Regions from separate parts of the Rhizobium sp. N621 genome, predicted to be linked through region 3. Evidence: riboswitches for the same ligand, from Rfam matches in the RefSeq annotation. Region 3 holds a riboswitch; each other region holds the start of a gene.

The links. A riboswitch is a leader RNA that binds a small molecule or an ion and turns the genes downstream of it on or off. The one in region 3 is predicted to bind cobalamin.
Region 1: another riboswitch for cobalamin. It lies ahead of cobU (bifunctional adenosylcobinamide kinase/adenosylcobinamide-phosphate guanylyltransferase); the one in region 3 lies ahead of bluB (5,6-dimethylbenzimidazole synthase).
Region 2: another riboswitch for cobalamin. It lies ahead of nrdH (glutaredoxin-like protein NrdH); the one in region 3 lies ahead of bluB (5,6-dimethylbenzimidazole synthase).

What each region holds. Positions count from the first base shown of each region.
Region 1 is NZ_CP013495.1:2,613,739-2,619,237, reverse strand. Features, by position in the region: gene AMK00_RS12745 (chloride channel protein) at 1-1,584, opposite strand, end outside; cobalamin riboswitch at 1,811-1,959, shown strand; gene cobU (bifunctional adenosylcobinamide kinase/adenosylcobinamide-phosphate guanylyltransferase) at 2,399-2,908, shown strand; gene cobW (cobalamin biosynthesis protein CobW) at 2,915-3,970, shown strand; gene cobN (cobaltochelatase subunit CobN) at 3,974-5,499, shown strand, end outside.
Region 2 is NZ_CP013495.1:3,996,501-4,001,999, forward strand. Features, by position in the region: gene nrdE (class 1b ribonucleoside-diphosphate reductase subunit alpha) at 1-1,825, opposite strand, end outside; gene nrdI (class Ib ribonucleoside-diphosphate reductase assembly flavoprotein NrdI) at 1,804-2,217, opposite strand; gene nrdH (glutaredoxin-like protein NrdH) at 2,231-2,452, opposite strand; cobalamin riboswitch at 2,716-2,941, opposite strand; gene AMK00_RS19200 (heavy metal translocating P-type ATPase) at 3,352-5,499, opposite strand, start outside.
Region 3 is NZ_CP013495.1:2,481,758-2,487,256, forward strand. Features, by position in the region: gene AMK00_RS12065 (RNA polymerase sigma factor) at 1-129, opposite strand, end outside; gene AMK00_RS12070 (YciI family protein) at 126-488, opposite strand; gene AMK00_RS12075 (DUF2865 domain-containing protein) at 770-1,867, shown strand; gene bluB (5,6-dimethylbenzimidazole synthase) at 1,871-2,560, opposite strand; cobalamin riboswitch at 2,603-2,788, opposite strand; gene AMK00_RS12085 (3-deoxy-7-phosphoheptulonate synthase) at 3,163-4,227, shown strand; gene AMK00_RS12090 (TolB family protein) at 4,224-5,051, opposite strand; gene AMK00_RS12095 (NAD+ synthase) at 5,078-5,499, opposite strand, start outside.

The sequences.
Region 1 (5,499 bases), 130 kb from region 3:
GAAATCGGCAAGCGTCTGGCTCTCGTCCTGGGCGTCGGTCGGGTTGGCGTAGATCTCAGGCACCAGCACGAGACCGGCATATTTGTCGTTCTCCTCAACGAGAATGACGCGTTGGGTTGAGCCGATCGGGAAGGTCTTCTTGAACTCCTCCAACGAGATATCGGCCCTTGCCGTTTTCACGTCGGCGCGCATCAGCTTGTTCACCGTCAGATTGCGGATCCAGCCAACGTCGTGGGCGCTGCGGATGCTTTCGCCGCGCAGGTGGAAGCGCCATGTGGCAAAGGAGTAGCCGAAGGTCGAGCGCACGACGAGCGAGGAGGTGATGACGGCGGCAAGAACCAGTGCCGTGATCGGAAAATCACCGGTGATTTCGAGCGCCAGGAAGGTCATCGTCAGCGGCCCGCCAATGACGGCGACCGACAGGGAACTCATCCCGACCACGGCATAAATGACCGGCGTCAATGTCGCATCGGCGAAATAGGGAGCGCAATAAGCAAAGAGCTTGCCGAGCAGGGCGCCCATGAACAGCGAGGCGAAAAACAGCCCGCCCCTGAAACCGGAGCCGATCGAGATCGCCGAGGCAAGGGATTTCAGGAGGAAGAGACCGATCAGCGCCGGGATCGCCACGTCGCGGGACAGGTTGAGATGCAGCGCGCCGTGGCCGGCCGAAAGAACCTGGGGGGAGATCATGGCGAGAAGCCCGACGATGATGCCGCCGAGCGCCGGGCGAAAGGGCGGGGCGATCGAGCTTTTGCGCGCCACCTCCTCGATGAAGGCTACGCCCTGCATGAGGAGAATGCCAACGCCGGCGCAGAAGACGCCGAGCAGCAGCGCCGGGATATAATCGGCCGGCACGACCGAGCCGAAGCTGCCGATATCGATGGTGAAATCGCCCTCGACAAGCAACCTTGCGATGAGGGTTGAAACGAGGGCGGAGACGACGACCGGGGTCAACGACACGATGGTATAGGTGCCGATGATCAGCTCGAAGGCGTAGAAGGCGCCCGTCAGCGGCGCGTTGAAGGCGGCGGCGATGGCGCCGGCCGCGCCGCAACCGACGAGGATGCGCAGGTCCGAGCGGCGTAGCTGCAGCTTCAGGCCGAATTTGGAGGCGATGCCGGCGGCGAGCTGGGTATAGCCGGCCTCCAGGCCGACGGAGGCGCCGAAGCCGTTGGAGATCAGGTTCTGTACGGCAACGATGATGCTATCGGTCAGGGAGAGGCGGCCGCCATGCAGTGCGTTCGCCTCGATCGGGTCGACCATTGGTTTCTTGCGCCGTTTGGCGAGGACCAGGAGCAGTAGGCCGAGCAGGGCGCCACCGATGACGGGGGCGGTGAGCAGCAGCATCTTGTCCTCGATGGCAGACGCGCTCAGCCTGTCGCTGTCGGCGATGCCGAAAACAAGCTGGTGCAGTTGGTTGGAGACATAGCTCATGCCGGTCACGGCAAGGCCCGAAGCGATGCCGACGATGGCGCCTGTCAGCGACAGGCCAACTTCGCTGCGGCGCGTCAGCGCACGCAGCCGCCCCGGATCGAAGAAAACACGCAGCGTGCGCAGGCGGCGCCGATCCAATTTCATAAGCATGGCTAGACAACTAGGCGAGGAGAGGCCGGGTCAAGGGCGGAGGTGCGGTTGCCTTGCAACGCAATTGCGGCGAAAAGCCGACCGGCGGGTCAAATATTTATGACGTAAGCATCTGATAAAAGACGATATTTCCGGTAGAGTCAGTGGTGTTGGCTGGCCTTTCGCGCAACGTTGCGGGAAGGTGTTTGCGAAGGTCGGTTGACTTCACCCGCCGGCTTGCCTAACCATCCGAGGAATAACGGATGGTTCCGGATCGGCATTTCGCTTTCCGGATGAAAAGGGAATGTGACGGGGCGGACCCACATCGGGCGCCTTCATCACAGCCGACCCCGCGACTGTAGAGCGGTCAGGGTCTTCCATCCGGCATCGAACCCTTTCGGCTGGCGGGCTGCAATCGTGCAGGCGGGTGGGATGGGCGACATGCCGGAAAAGCCACTGGAAATGCATGGTGATCAACCGGGGTCGGACGCCTCTATCTCTACGAATCGTCCACCTTTTCATCGAGGCAGCCGGGAAGGCGAGGCAGATCCGCTGGCACGATCAGGGGCGACCGGGCTTCCGGTTCGCCCCGATCGCCGCCGATAACCGCGAGCCAGGAGACCTGCCTTCCGTGCCGGGCGAAAAGCCCAACCCTGGGCAAGAGACCCGCTGCCAGCACGGAGGTTGTTTTGGCTGAACGAACGAATTCAGTGCCGCCTGCGGTGGTGCGATACAGTGGCGGCGGTGCGGTGATTTCGGCCGCTTATGTCGAGTATGCGGGTGTCACAGCCTCGACGGCTAACGGCCACATCTTCTCTCCGAAGGCCGCTTCAGTATGACCACCACCCTCATCCTCGGCGGCGCGCGCTCCGGCAAATCCCGTTTTGCCGAAAATCTCGTTATGGCAAGCGGCCTCGAGCGCCACTACCTCGCCACCGGCCGTGCCTGGGACGAGGAGATGCGGACGCGTATTGCCCAGCACAAGGCCGATCGCGGCCCCTCCTGGACGACGCATGAGGAGCCCCTCGATCTCGTCGAGAAGCTTACCGCCATCGACGGCGAGAGGCGCATTGTGCTGATCGACTGCCTGACGCTCTGGGTGACCAATCTGATAATGGAGGAGCGAGATATCCCAGCGGAGTTTACGGCGCTCGCCGATTTCCTGCCTAGCGCCAGGGCGCGGATCGTCGTTGTTTCCAACGAGGTTGGCCTTGGCATCGTGCCTGACAATCGAATGGCGCGCGATTTTCGCGACCATGCCGGACGGCTGCACCAAATAATCGCGGCGAAGGCCGACGAAGTCTATTTCATCGCGGCCGGTCTGCCGTTGAAAATGAAGGGTTGAAGTTCCATGAACCAGCAGAAAATCCCCGCAACCGTCATCACCGGCTTCCTCGGCGCCGGCAAGACGACGATGATCCGCAACCTGCTCACCAATGCCGGCGGCAAAAAGATTGCGCTTATCATCAACGAGTTCGGCGATCTCGGTGTCGATGGCGAGGTGCTGAAGGGCTGCGGCGCGGAGAATTGCAGCGAGGACGATATCATCGAACTCACCAATGGCTGCATCTGCTGCACCGTCGCCGACGATTTCATCCCAACGATGACGAAGCTTCTGGAGCGCGAACAGCGGCCCGACCATATCGTCATCGAAACCTCCGGCCTCGCCCTGCCGCAGCCGCTGGTCGCCGCCTTCAACTGGCCTGATATCCGCACCCAGGTGACCGTCGACGGCGTCATTACGGTGGTCGACAGCGCGGCCGTTGCCGCCGGTCGTTTCGCCGACGACCATGATGCGGTCGAGGCGGCGCGTAGCGAAGACGACTCGCTCGATCATGAGAGCCCGATTGAGGAGCTGTTCGAAGACCAGCTCACATGCGCCGATCTCATCGTGCTCAACAAGACCGACCTGATCGATGGCGATGGCCTGGGCCGCGTGAAGAGCGAAGTTGCCTCCCGCGTCGCCCGCAAGCCGGTCATGATCGAGGCCATGAATGGCGAGGTGCCGGCCGGCGTGTTGCTCGGCCTCGGCATCGGCACGGAAGACGATATCGCCAACCGCAAGTCCCATCACGAGCTGGAGCACGAGGAAGGGACGCCGCACGACCACGACGAATTCGACAGCTTCGTTGTCGAACTCGGCGCCGTTTCCGATCCGACAGGCTTTGTCGAGAAGCTGAAGGACATCATCGCTGAGCATGACGTGCTGCGCCTCAAGGGCTTCATCGACGTTTCGAACAAGCCAATGCGCCTGCAGTTGCAGGCCGTCGGCAGCCGCATTGACCAGTATTTCGACCGCGCCTGGGCAGCGGGCGAGGCGCGCCGCACGCGCCTTGTCGTCATCGGCTTGCACGAAATGAACCAGGACGCGGTGCGCAAAGCGATCGAAGCGCTCATTCAGGGATAATCGATGCATCTGCTTCTGGCCCAGCAGGGAACGATCAGCGACGGCGAGGAGGCGATCGACCTCGGCCAGTCGCCGGGCGATATCCTGTTCCTGTCGGCTGCCGACACCGAGCTTGCCGCGATCGCGGCCGCCTATCGCGAGTGTGAGGGGATGTCGCATTCGCTGAGGCTCGCGAACCTGATGAGCCTCAAGCATCCGATGTCGGTCGATACCTATGTCGAGCGAACGGCCCGGCACGCCAAGCTGATCGTTGTGCGGGCGCTGGGTGGGGCGAGCTACTTCCACTATGCGCTGGAGGCGTTGCATGCGGCGGCAACCCGCAACGGTGCGCTGATCGCGGTGTTGCCTGGCGATGCCAAGCCGGATGCCGGGCTGGTTCCTTTCTCCAATGTTGACCTCGACGATCTCAACGCGCTCTGGGCCTATCTGATCGAAGGCGGCGACGCCAATGCGCGGGATTTTCTCACTTATGCATCGGCGATGCTGTCAGGGGCGGAGAAGCCGGCGCCGGCCGCGCCTTTGATGAAGGCTGGCATCTGGTGGCCGGGGCGGGGGCTGGTTGGAACTGAGGAGTGGAAGAGGCTGGTTTCTGGCACTTCTGCGGAAGCACCCCCCTCTGTCCTGCCGGACACCTCCCCCACAGGGGGGGAGATCGGCAAGGAGCGAGACCGTCGCCCTACATCAGTTGTTTGGAGAAGCCCTGTCGGCGACTCGATCTCCCCCCTTGTGGGGGAGATGCCCGGCAGGGCAGAGGGGGGTACCGCACGCGCGGACGAAGATAAGGGCGAACATTCGACGGAAAAGGTGGATACCGAACTTACGATCCGCTCTATCGTCGCCATCGCGTTCTACCGCGCCCTCGTCCAAAGTGGAGAAACCCGACCCATCGAAGCCCTGATCGAGGCGTTGCAAGCGCAGGGCCTGCACCCGCTGCCGGTCTTCGCCTACAGCCTCAAAGACCCCGTCTCCAAAGGAATCCTCGAATCCATCTTCGCCCACCTCAAGCCCCATGTCGTCATCAACACCACAGGCTTTGCCGTCTCCGCCCCTGGTGCCGATCGCGAGCCGACCGTGCTTGAGGTCAATGACGCCATCGTGCTGCAGGCAATCCTGTCGGCCTCGTCGCGGGACGCCTGGGAGGCTTCGTCTCAAGGTCTGTCGGCGCGCGACCTCGGCATGAATGTGGCGCTGCCCGAAGTCGACGGGCGCGTATTGGCGCGGGCGGTGTCCTTCAAGACGGCGGCGCGTTACGACACGGCTGTCGAGGCGAACATCGTCGCCAGCCTGCCCGATGCCGGTCGAGTGCGCTACACGGCGGAGCTCGCCGCCAACTGGGCGCGGCTGCGCGGGACGCCCGCCAATAGGAGGCGCATCGCCCTCGTTATGGCGAATTATCCGAACCGCGACGGCCGGCTCGGCAACGGCGTCGGGCTCGACACGCCGGCCGGCAGCATCGAGGTGCTTCGGTCGATGGCGGGTGCGAATTATCCGGTCGCCGATGTTCCGGCCGACGGCGACGCGCTGATCCG
Region 2 (5,499 bases), 1.5 Mb from region 3:
AGGAGGTCGAGTGGTTGATATAGGAGATCGAGCCCGTCGGCGGAACCGCCTGCAGGTTCTGGTTATAGAGCCCGGACGCCATGACAGCCGTCTTCAACTCCGCCCAATCGTCCTGTGTCGGAATATGAATTCCTGATTTGTCGAACAGCGCCTGCACCTTCTCGGTCGCCGGCTTCCATTCCTGCTCGGTGTATTTGTCGAAATAGTCGCCGCAGGCATATTTCGAATTTTCGAAGCCCTTGAAGCTTGTGCCGCGTTCGACCGCCAGCAGGTTCGAGGCGCGGATCGCGTGATAGGTCACCGTATAGAAATAGATGTTGGTGAAATCGACGCCTTCCTCCGAACCGTAGAAGATGCGCTCGCGGGCGAGATAGCCGTGCAGGTTCATCTGGCCGAGCCCGATCGCATGGCTCTCGTCATTGCCCTTCTCGATCGACGGCACCGAGGCAATATGGCTCATGTCGGAAACGGCCGTCAGCGCCCGGATCGAGGTCTCGATCGTCTTGCCGAAATCGGCGGAATCCATGGCTGCGGCAATGTTCAGCGAGCCAAGATTGCAGGAAATATCCTTGCCGAGATGCTTGTAGGAGAGGTCGTCATTGTATTCGCTTGCCTCGCTGACCTGCAGGATCTCGGAGCAGAGATTGCTCATCGAAATGCGCCCGGCAATCGGGTTCGCCCGGTTCACCGTGTCCTCGAACATGATGTAGGGATAACCACTCTCGAACTGAATTTCGGCGAGCACCTGGAAGAATTCGCGCGCCTTGATCTTCTTCTTCGAGATGCGAGCATCCGCCACCATCTCCCGGTACTTTTCCGTCACCGAAATCTCCGTGAAAGGCACGCCGTAGACGCGCTCCACGTCGTAAGGCGAGAACAGATACATATCCTCATTGTTTCTCGCGAGTTCGAAGGTGATGTCGGGCACGACGACACCGAGCGACAGCGTCTTGATGCGGATCTTCTCGTCGGCATTTTCGCGCTTGGTGTCGAGGAAGCGCATAATGTCGGGGTGATGAGCGTTGAGATAAACGGCGCCGGCTCCCTGACGGGCACCGAGCTGGTTGGCATAAGAGAAACTGTCTTCGAGCAGCTTCATCACCGGAATGATACCCGACGACTGGTTCTCGATCTGCTTGATCGGCGCGCCGGCCTCACGGATATTTGTCAGCGACAGCGCCACGCCGCCGCCGCGCTTCGACAATTGCAGCGCCGAATTGATCGACCGGCCGATCGATTCCATATTGTCCTCGACCCGCAGCAGGAAACAGGAAACCAGTTCGCCGCGCTGCTTCTTGCCGGCATTGAGAAAGGTCGGCGTCGCCGGCTGGAAACGGCCGGAAATGATCTCGTCGACCATGTCGCGGGCAAGGGCCTCGTCGCCCCGCGCCAAGGTCAGCGCCACCATGCAGATGCGGTCCTCATAGCGCTCGAGATAACGCTTTCCGTCGAAGGTCTTCAGCGTGTAGCTGGTATAATATTTGAAAGCGCCGAGGAAAGTGGGAAAACGGAATTTCCTGGCATAGGCCCGATCGAAAAGGTCGCGGACGAAATTGAAGGAATATTGGTCGAGCACCTCCTGCTCGTAATAGCCCTCAGTGACGAGGTAATCGAGCTTTTCTCGAAGATTGTGAAAAAACACGGTGTTCTGGTTCACATGCTGCAGGAAATATTGCCTGGCCGCCATGCGATCCTTGTCGAGTTGGATCTTGCCGTCATCGTCATAGAGGTTCAGCATCGCGTTCAGCGCGTGATAATCGAGCGTTTCAGCCGCCTTCAGCGGTTTTGCGCCCGCATCCCGCGTCAGATTTGTTCCCGTGTCCAAAATCGTCCCATCCCGTCTTTGACATTGGCGACATCCTCGGCCGTTCCCAGAAGCTCGAACCTGTAGAGATACGGCACCTGGCACTTCTTCGAGATGACATCGCCGGCTAGCCCGTAGGTCTCGCCGAAATTGCTGTTGCCCGCGGCAATCACGCCGCGGATGTTGGAGCGGTTTTCCGCATCGTTGAGGAAGCGGATCACCGGCTTGGGCACGGCTCCCTTTACGATCCCGGGGCCGCCGTCGCCGCAATAGGTAGGCAAGATCAGCACATAAGGTTCCCGGATATGGATGTCCTCAGCGCCAAGGGGAATGCGCGCCGCGCGCAGCCCCAGCTTCTCGACGAAACGATGGGTATTTCCGGATCGGCTGGAATAATAGACGATCAGCCCCATCGCTTTTCTCAGCTCAGGAAAGCGCGCTGATCATGTCGGGTCGGAAACCCGCCCAATGCTGGCTGCCGGCAACCACGACCGGAACCTGCATGTAGCCCATGCCGCGCACACGTTCGAGCGCTGCGGCATCCTGGGAAATATCGACGATTTCATAGTCCACGCCCAGGCGGTCGAGGGCGCGGTAGGTGGCGGTGCATTGGACGCAGGCCGGCTTGCTGTAAACGGTAACGCTCATCATGTTCCTCGTGATGTCAATGGATTCAGGACGCAGGGCTGGATCGGGCGCCGTACGGCGTCCGGGACAATGCTTGACAATGATGTGGCAAGGTTGGCGCTTTAAACGCCTGATATCATCCCTCGCAGGATGTGCGCGGGCGACGGCCTTGATGTTCTCGACATGACTTCAAACCCCGAAGTGCTCATGCGGACGTTCGGGGCAGCGCAACAGACGCGGATTCATTCCGCCTTCGTAGACGCGACCTTCCGGACACCCCGCCCGTGGACGTTTCGTTCGAGGCAGGTCTCCTGGCTCACGGGTCGAAGCACTCTGCCCCAGCCTTCCCAAGGCATCATGCCTCAGTGACCTGAAATCGGGCAGTTGCTCGCCGCTTACAGTTGCGGGGGCAGCTCCGGCATCGCCGCGCCATGATGGCGCCACGCACCGTATTCCCGTCTTAGCCCTCAATCCTCACGAATCGAGGGAACCTCGAACACTAGATATAGTACGCGAATCCAAATTCACGTCAACGGATGGTTTGTGCATTGCGTTACGGCAGGTTTGAAATCGCTGTATTCCTGTGAAAAACAGGGATAACGAAAGCTTAACGAAAACAGGCTGTGGAGAAGGCCTCGACGTGAACCGGCCGACAAGCTGGCTCCTAGGCTGCTGACAAAGCACTGCAACCCGCGACGTCATCCTCGGCCTTGTGCCGAGGATCTGCGCACGTCCAATTAAGCATCTGAAAATTAAACCGTTTTCCTGCCTGATAGTTGCGGTGGTTAGATGCTCGGCACAAGGCGGAACATGATGGAGGAGACTTTGTCAGCAAACTGAGAGCCGGCAGATGGCCGGCTCCGCTATTTTCGATTCCCCGGGTAGGCCGGAATCGGCAGTCTTCCCGCCGCCAGTCGGGTTCATACCTTTATCCGAAGCAATCGCAGCGCATTGATCGTCACCACCACGGTGGCGCCGGTATCGGCGAGGATCGCCGGCCAGAGCCCGGTAATGCCGGCGATCGTGGTCACCAGAAAGAAAGCCTTCAGCCCGAGCGCGATGGTGATATTCTGCAAGATATTGCGCATCGTGCGCTTGGAAAGCGCGATCATCCGCGCCACGTCGCCGACGCGTCCGTGCAGCACGGCGGCATCGGCCGTCTCCAGAGCCACATCCGTGCCGCCACCCATGGCGATGCCGATGTCGGCGGCGGCGAGCGCCGGCGCGTCGTTGATGCCGTCGCCGACCTTGGCGACGACGAAACCTTCGCGCTTCAATTCACCGACGACCCGCTGCTTTTCCTCGGGCATCATCTCGCCGCGCCAGTCGATGCCGAGCATGCCGGCGACGGCGGCCGCCGTCCGCTTGTTGTCGCCCGTCAGCATCATCGCCTTGACACCGGCCGCCTTGAGCGCCGAGAGCCCCACTTCGGCATCCTCGCGCGGCTCGTCGCGCATGGCGATCAGGCCGGCCGCAGCGCCATTGACGAGCAGCACCGATACGCTCTTGCCGTCATCATTGAGCCCTGCAATACGCGCCTCCTGTTCCGCGTTGAGCGCCCCACGCTCGCGTGCGGCAGGCGGCGACAAGAGATCCACTGTCTCGCCGCCGACTTTGCCGGTGACACCCTTGCCCGGCAGCGCTTCCAGTTCGAAGGCGGGCGGCACGGGCACGCCGTCCGCTTTGGCGCGGTGGAGAATCGCCAGTGCCAGCGGATGGCTGGAGCCCTGCTCGAGCACAGCCGCGCGCGACAGGAGCTGCGCCTCGCTCAATCCGAAGGAAAGGATGTCGGTGACCCGAGGCTTGCCTTCCGTCAGCGTGCCCGTCTTGTCGAAGGCGACCATCGTCACCTTGCCGAGCGTCTCCAGGACCGCGCCGCCCTTCATCAGCAATCCGCGCCGTGCGGCCGCCGACAGCGAAGCGGCGATCGCCGCCGGCGTCGAGATGACAAGGGCGCAGGGGCAGCCAATCAGCAGGATGGCAAGGCCTTTGTAGATCCATTCACTCCACGCGCCGCCGAAAAACAGCGGCGGAATGACCGCGACCAGTGCGGCGACGACGACGACACCTGGCGTGTAGTAGCGCGAAAACCGATCGATGAACCGCTCCGTCGGCGCCTTCGATTCCTGCGCTTCTTCCACCAGCTTGACGACGCGAGCAATGGTATTGTCGGCAGCGGCTGCCGTGACGCGAACCCTGAGCACCGCATCGCCATTGACCGTACCGGCATAGACGACGGCATCGACGCCCTTACGCACCGGCGTGCTCTCGCCCGTCACCGGAGCCTCGTCGATCGCGCTCTCGCCTGATACGATGACGCCGTCGGCAGAGATGCGGTCGCCGGGACGAACCATGATGACCGCGCCGACGGCAAGACTTTCCGCCGGCACCTCGCGCATCTGCCCATTGTCTTCGAGCAGCGCGGTCTTCGGCACCAGGGCCGTCAGCGACTGGATGCTTTCACGCGCCCTGCCCGCCGCCACGCCTTCGAGCAGCTCGCCGACGAGGAACAGGAATACGACCGTTGCCGCTTCCTCGCCCGCATTGATAACGACGGCGCCGACGGCGGCGATCGTCATCAGCATCTCGATCGAAAACGGCGTGCCTGACAAAGCCGCCATGACGGCTCGCCGCGCAATCGGCAGCAGACCGACCAGTATCGCGACCAAGAAGGCATAGGACGCGATCGCCGGCACCAGATGGCCGACGGCATAGGCGACAACGAGTGCCGCACCCGAAAAAATGGTCAGGCGGCCTTTCCTGCTCCGCCACCAAGGACCGGTCATCAGCGCATGGTCGTGCCCATGCAGGCCTTCGATTTCCTTCTCGTCATGGGCATGGTCGTGATCATGCCCGGCACGGTCGTGATCTCCATGGCCATGAGCGGCATGATCGTGATGATGGTGCGGGCGGCCTTCACGCGCGGGCGTCGCATTTCCGGTAAAGGGCGAGACGGAATAACCAAGCCCCGTCACCTTCCTCTCGACTGCCTTGAGATCGCTGCTGCCGTCATGCCGGACGATCATGGTGCCTGTCACCACCGAGACGGTGACATCGGCAACGCCTGC
Region 3 (5,499 bases):
CGCGAGCGCATCCTCGGCGGACGCGATATCACCCAAGCGCCCGCCAAGATAAGCGACGAGTCGGCCGTAGCTCTCGCGCGCCACCCGCTCTGCTACACCTCGGGCAACGCTGGAACCAGAAACCGTCATTCCGCATATTCCGACGCGTCCCTGATGCGACGAACCTCAACGGTTCCCCAGGTCGCGGCAGGGCAGCGTGCCGCCCATTTGTTGGCCTCGTCCATATCGGCGACGTCGATGATAAAGTACCCACCGAACTGTTCGCGAACATCGGCATAAGGGCCGTCCAGAACGCTGACCTCGTTTCCTTGAACACGAACGAGACTGGCCTCAGAGGAGCTGACGAGCGCATTGCTCGAGACGAACGCAGCCGCCTTCTCCAGCGCTTGTTGATAGGCATACATCTGCCCCATGAAACGCGCCATGTCCTCGGGCGCTATGGAGTTCCCGGCAGTTTCGTCCGCATGCAGCATCAGCATGTAGCGCATTGCTTCATCCTCAGTGAAAGCCAATTCCCCACAGGAACGAGCGCCGAGAATAACAATTCGTATGAAGAAGGGAACTGCTGTTGACGGCTCCAGTGTCCGCCTCCGGGTGCAATGCTGTGCCGACTTACCTGACGGAGGATTACCTGCATCTTCTGGATAAAATCTCGAAAATGCGCTAGGAATTGATCCAAGCTTATTAAGAGAAACACGTTAAGAGACAAGGTACGGCGGATGGACGCCACCTTTGACCGATCGACACTTTCTCATTCCCGGACAACGCCGTGAAACGCCGAAACCTGTCTCTTGCTCTTGTGCTTGCGCTGGCATCGCCGGCCGCCGCACAGAGCAGCGCTATTTGCAATGACTTGCGCGGTCGCCTTGCCGACCTACCACGATCGATCGGCAACAATAACGGTCCGGAAGCCCGCCAATACGCCAGCGCAATCGCCGAGCAAAACCTCGAATTGCGCAAAGTCCGCAACGATCTGCGCAGCTATGGCTGCACCTCAGGCAGCATGGTCGTGATCGGCGGTGAGAATGCCGATTTTTGCGCCGAGCTTTCTGACGCCGAAGCCCGGATGATCGAGAATATCCGCTATCTCCAGGACCGCCGCAACGAGCTGCGCAGCCAGGCCGGCGATGACGACGCGCGCCGAGAATTGACGGCGGCACTCGAACGCAATGGCTGCAACAGCGAAAATTTCTATGCCCCGACAGAGCGCAGCGCCAGCGAGCCCGCCCCAAGCGTAGAGGAACAGGCGATGCGCACCGACACATTCATCCCGCTCGGCGGCGGTGAAGAGGCCGATCCGCGTTATGGTCTGCCGAGGACCGAAATGTTTTCGCCGGTCAGCACCATCTGCGTTCGCAGCTGCGACGGCGGCTTCTTCCCGATCAGTTCGAACACCACCTCGGTCGATTTCGGCCGCGATGCCCAGACCTGCGCCAAGATGTGCCCCGGCATCGAGACCGAGCTCTTTTATCGCGACGTGACCAGCACCGAAGCCTCGAACATGATTTCGGCCGCAACGGGTGCGCCCTATAGCGCCATGAAGAACGCCTTCGCCTACAAGAACCGCGCGCCTGGCGAAAAAAATTCCTGCGCCTGCAATCTCACCGCCTATTACGAGGAGATGCGCGGCAAACAGGCCCTGAGCGAACCGCCGCAGCAGGGCTCGATCACGACGGTCCGCACCAATCCGCCGGCGAAAGATACCGCGGCAGCACCAGCCCCGCCGCAGCCATCCGTTCCCGAACGTCCCTACGACCCCACGCAGAACAAGGTCCGTCAGGTCGGCCCGCAATTCCTTGCCGGCGACCAGGGCTCGATCGACCTTGCCAATCCGGCAACGCCGGGCCCGCAACCACAACAGCAGTAATCGCTAAGGGTCGTTGCGTCCCCATCCATCATGGAACACGAGTTCCTCGAGCGGTAGCCGCTGCCGCCAACCTTTGACCGAGAGTTCCGGTTCATCATAAAGCCGGTCGACAAAGCCGGCACAGAGCCACGCGACCACCTCGATATGCTCGGGTATGCCGAGAATTGTTTTCAGGTCGCCTTCACGAAAGATGCTGACCCAGCCGATGCCGACCCCTTCGGCGCGGGCCGCAAGCCAGAGATTCTGGATTGCGCAAACGGTCGAATAGGAATCCATCCGCGGATTGTGCGTCCGTCCCAGCACCACGCTGCCGCCGCGGGTGGGATCGCAGGTCACGCATATGCCGAGCGGCGCCTCCACGATGCCTTCGAGCTTGAGGGAGCGGTAGGCCTGCCGCCGTTCGCCGTCGAACATCAGTGCCGCCTCTTCGTTGGCCTGTGCAAAAGCGTCCCGGACACGCGCGCGCACGGATTCGCTTTTCACCAGGATGAAGTTCCACGGCTGCATGAAGCCGACGGAGGGAGCGTGATGGGCGGCCATCAGAAGCCGCGCCACGACATCGTCCGGCAACGGATCGGGCAGGAACTGGCTGCGCACGTCGCGTCGGGTCAGGATCGCGTGATACACGGCCTCGCGTTCGGCCGGAGAAAAACCGGATGCCTCCGACAGGGCATCCTCAACAAAGGGTCGCATCGTCAAATCCCCAACAACGCAACCGCCCGCCGTCCGCGCGGGTTGGGTCTATCTTGCCAGGCCGGTCTTCTGACTTGGCGTCATCCGTCTGCCGCAGCCTTCCCGGCCAAAGCCAGTGGCATGATGAAGCGGCGGGCGTCGGCCTTACAGCGTTGGGCACGTTCCGGTCTTGCACCGGATTCCCGATTCTCCCGCGTGAAAGCGGGCACCTGACGAGGTATCTATTTCAGGAAAGCGCTTCGCGGGCAAGCGGAGGCAGCCGAGCCCGATGAGGCCGTTAGGCAAACAGCGATTTTTCCGCCTGACGTGCCGGTGAACAGGCGGCGGCCGGTCACGACCACGCTCGCAAATGCATTGGAGACTGCTGCACGCCCAAGCCCTCTTTCAGGCCGCAGATTCTGCGTGACAACGGAAGGCCGCCACGCTAAACACGCCGCATGTCGGTCACTTCTGTCTACGCCTCGCGATTTTATTGGTACCGCTGCTCCCAGCGGATGCGGGCCCGTGCGTAACTGAATTCGACGCGACGACCACCCGAACAGCCGCTAGTCTACCTGGCGGCTTTTTTGTTCCGCACGGTATGACCAAACAGGAGCCATGCCGTGCCCGATACCATTGATGATCTGCGTATCCTCGAAATCACCCCGCTCACCAAACCCGCAGATATCATCGCGGAAATCCCCCGAACCGTTGCCGTCAGCGAGACGGTGACCAGCAACCGTCATGCGATCCATCAGATCCTCGAGGGAGAAGACGACCGCCTGATCGTCGTCATCGGCCCCTGCTCCATCCACGATCCGGTTGCCGCACGCGAATATGCCGCGCGGCTGGCCGAGCAGCGACAGCGCTTCTCCAGTGATCTGGAAATCGTCATGCGCGTCTATTTCGAAAAGCCCCGCACCACGGTCGGCTGGAAGGGTCTGATGAACGACCCGCATCTCGACGGCAGCTACCGCATCGAGGAAGGGCTTCGCATTGCCAGGCGCCTGCTGCTCGACATCAACGCAATGGGCCTGCCCGCTGGGGTTGAATTCCTCGAGACGATCACGCCGCAATACATTGCCGACCTTGTCAGCTGGGGCGCGATCGGCGCGCGTACGACCGAAAGCCAGATCCATCGCCAGCTCGCCTCCGGCCTCTCCTGCCCGATCGGCTTCAAGAACGGCACCGACGGCGGCGTCCGTGTCGCGCTCGACGCCATCCTGGCCGCATCGCAGCCGCATCACTTCCCCGCCGTCACCAAGGACGGGCAGGCCGCCATTGCCTCGACGAAGGGCAACGAGGACTGCCACATCATCCTGCGCGGCGGCAAACAGCCGAACTATGAAGCGGACGATGTCGAAGCTGTGGTCGGCGAGGCCGTCAAGCTAGGCGTGACCCCGCGCATCCTGATCGATGCCAGCCATGCCAACAGCCGCAAGGATCCGATGAACCAGCCGCGCGTCGTCAAATCCGTGGCCTCGCAGATCGCCGCCGGCAACCGCCACATCAAGGGTATGATGATCGAGAGCAACCTCGTCGCCGGCCGCCAGGATCTCGTCCCCGGCAAACCGCTGGTCTACGGCCAGTCGATCACCGATGGCTGCATCGACTGGGACATGTCGGTCGCCGTACTGGAAGACTTGGCGAAAGCCGCTGGCGCGCGGCGCAAGGCGGCAGCGGCTTAATCAGCCGGGAAATAGCGCACATAAGCGAATTCTTCGCCATCAGGAGACCAGCAGGGCACATTGATCGTGCCCTGCCCACCGAAAAGTTCGAACAGCGTTTTCAGGTTGCCGCCATCCATGTCCATCAGCCGCAGCCGCACGTCGAGATCGCGCGGATGATCGAAAACCGAGGGGTCATAGGACAGGATCAGCACCTTGTCATTTTTCGGCGACGGATGGGCGAACCAATTGCCCTGATTGTCCGAGGTCACCTGCTCGAGGCCCGTGCCGTCGGGGTGGATACGCCAGATCTGCATCAGCCCGGTGCGGCTGGAATTGAAGTAGATCCATTGTCCGTCGGCCGAATAATCCGGTCCATCGTTGCGGCCTTCGCCATGCGTCAGCCGCGTCTCGGCGCCGCCGTCAACGGAAATGGTATAGATGTCAAAGAGATCGTCGCGGATGCCGCAATAAGCGAGCTGACGCCCGTCCGGCGACCAACCATGCCAGTAGGAGGGGTGGTTTTCAGTGACGAGCCGCGGCGTGCCGCCTTCGATCGGCAGGATATAGATGGCCGACTTGCCGAATTCGGTCTTGTCCGAGATGACGATTTCGGTGCCATCAGGTGAAATGCCGTGATCATTGTTGCAATTGACGGCAAAGCCCGTATCGACCCTGACCACCTCGCCGCCATCGAGCGGCAGCCGGAAGAGCAGCCCGTCGCCGTTGAGCAGCAGGTAGGAACCATCAGGCGAGAAGTTCGGCGCTTCCACCAGCCTGTCCGTTTGCCAGACCTCGCGAGCCCTGCCCGTCCCCACATTGTAGATCTCGACCGAGCTGCGCATGTTGCCTCACTGATATGTCGATTGCGTCAGCGATCGCGGAATCGATTGGTGATCGGATAGCGCCGGTCGCGGCCGAAATTCTTCTTGGTGATCTTCACGCCCGGCGCCGATTGCCGGCGCTTATATTCGGCGAGATAGAGCAGATGCTCGACCCGGTGAACGGTCGCTACGTCATGGCCGCGCGCGACGATCTCCTCAACAGCCATTTCCTTCTCCACCAGGCACTCGAGAATATCGTCGAGAACGGGATAAGGCGGCAGCGAATCCTGATCCTTTTGATCGGGACGCAGCTCGGCCGATGGTGCCTTGTCGATGATATTCTGCGGAATCACTTCACCCGACGGGCCTAGCGCGCCCGGCGGCACATTCTCGTTGCGCCAGCGGGCTAGCGCATAGACCTGCATCTTGTAGAGGTCCTTGATCGGATTGAAGCCGCCGTTCATGTCGC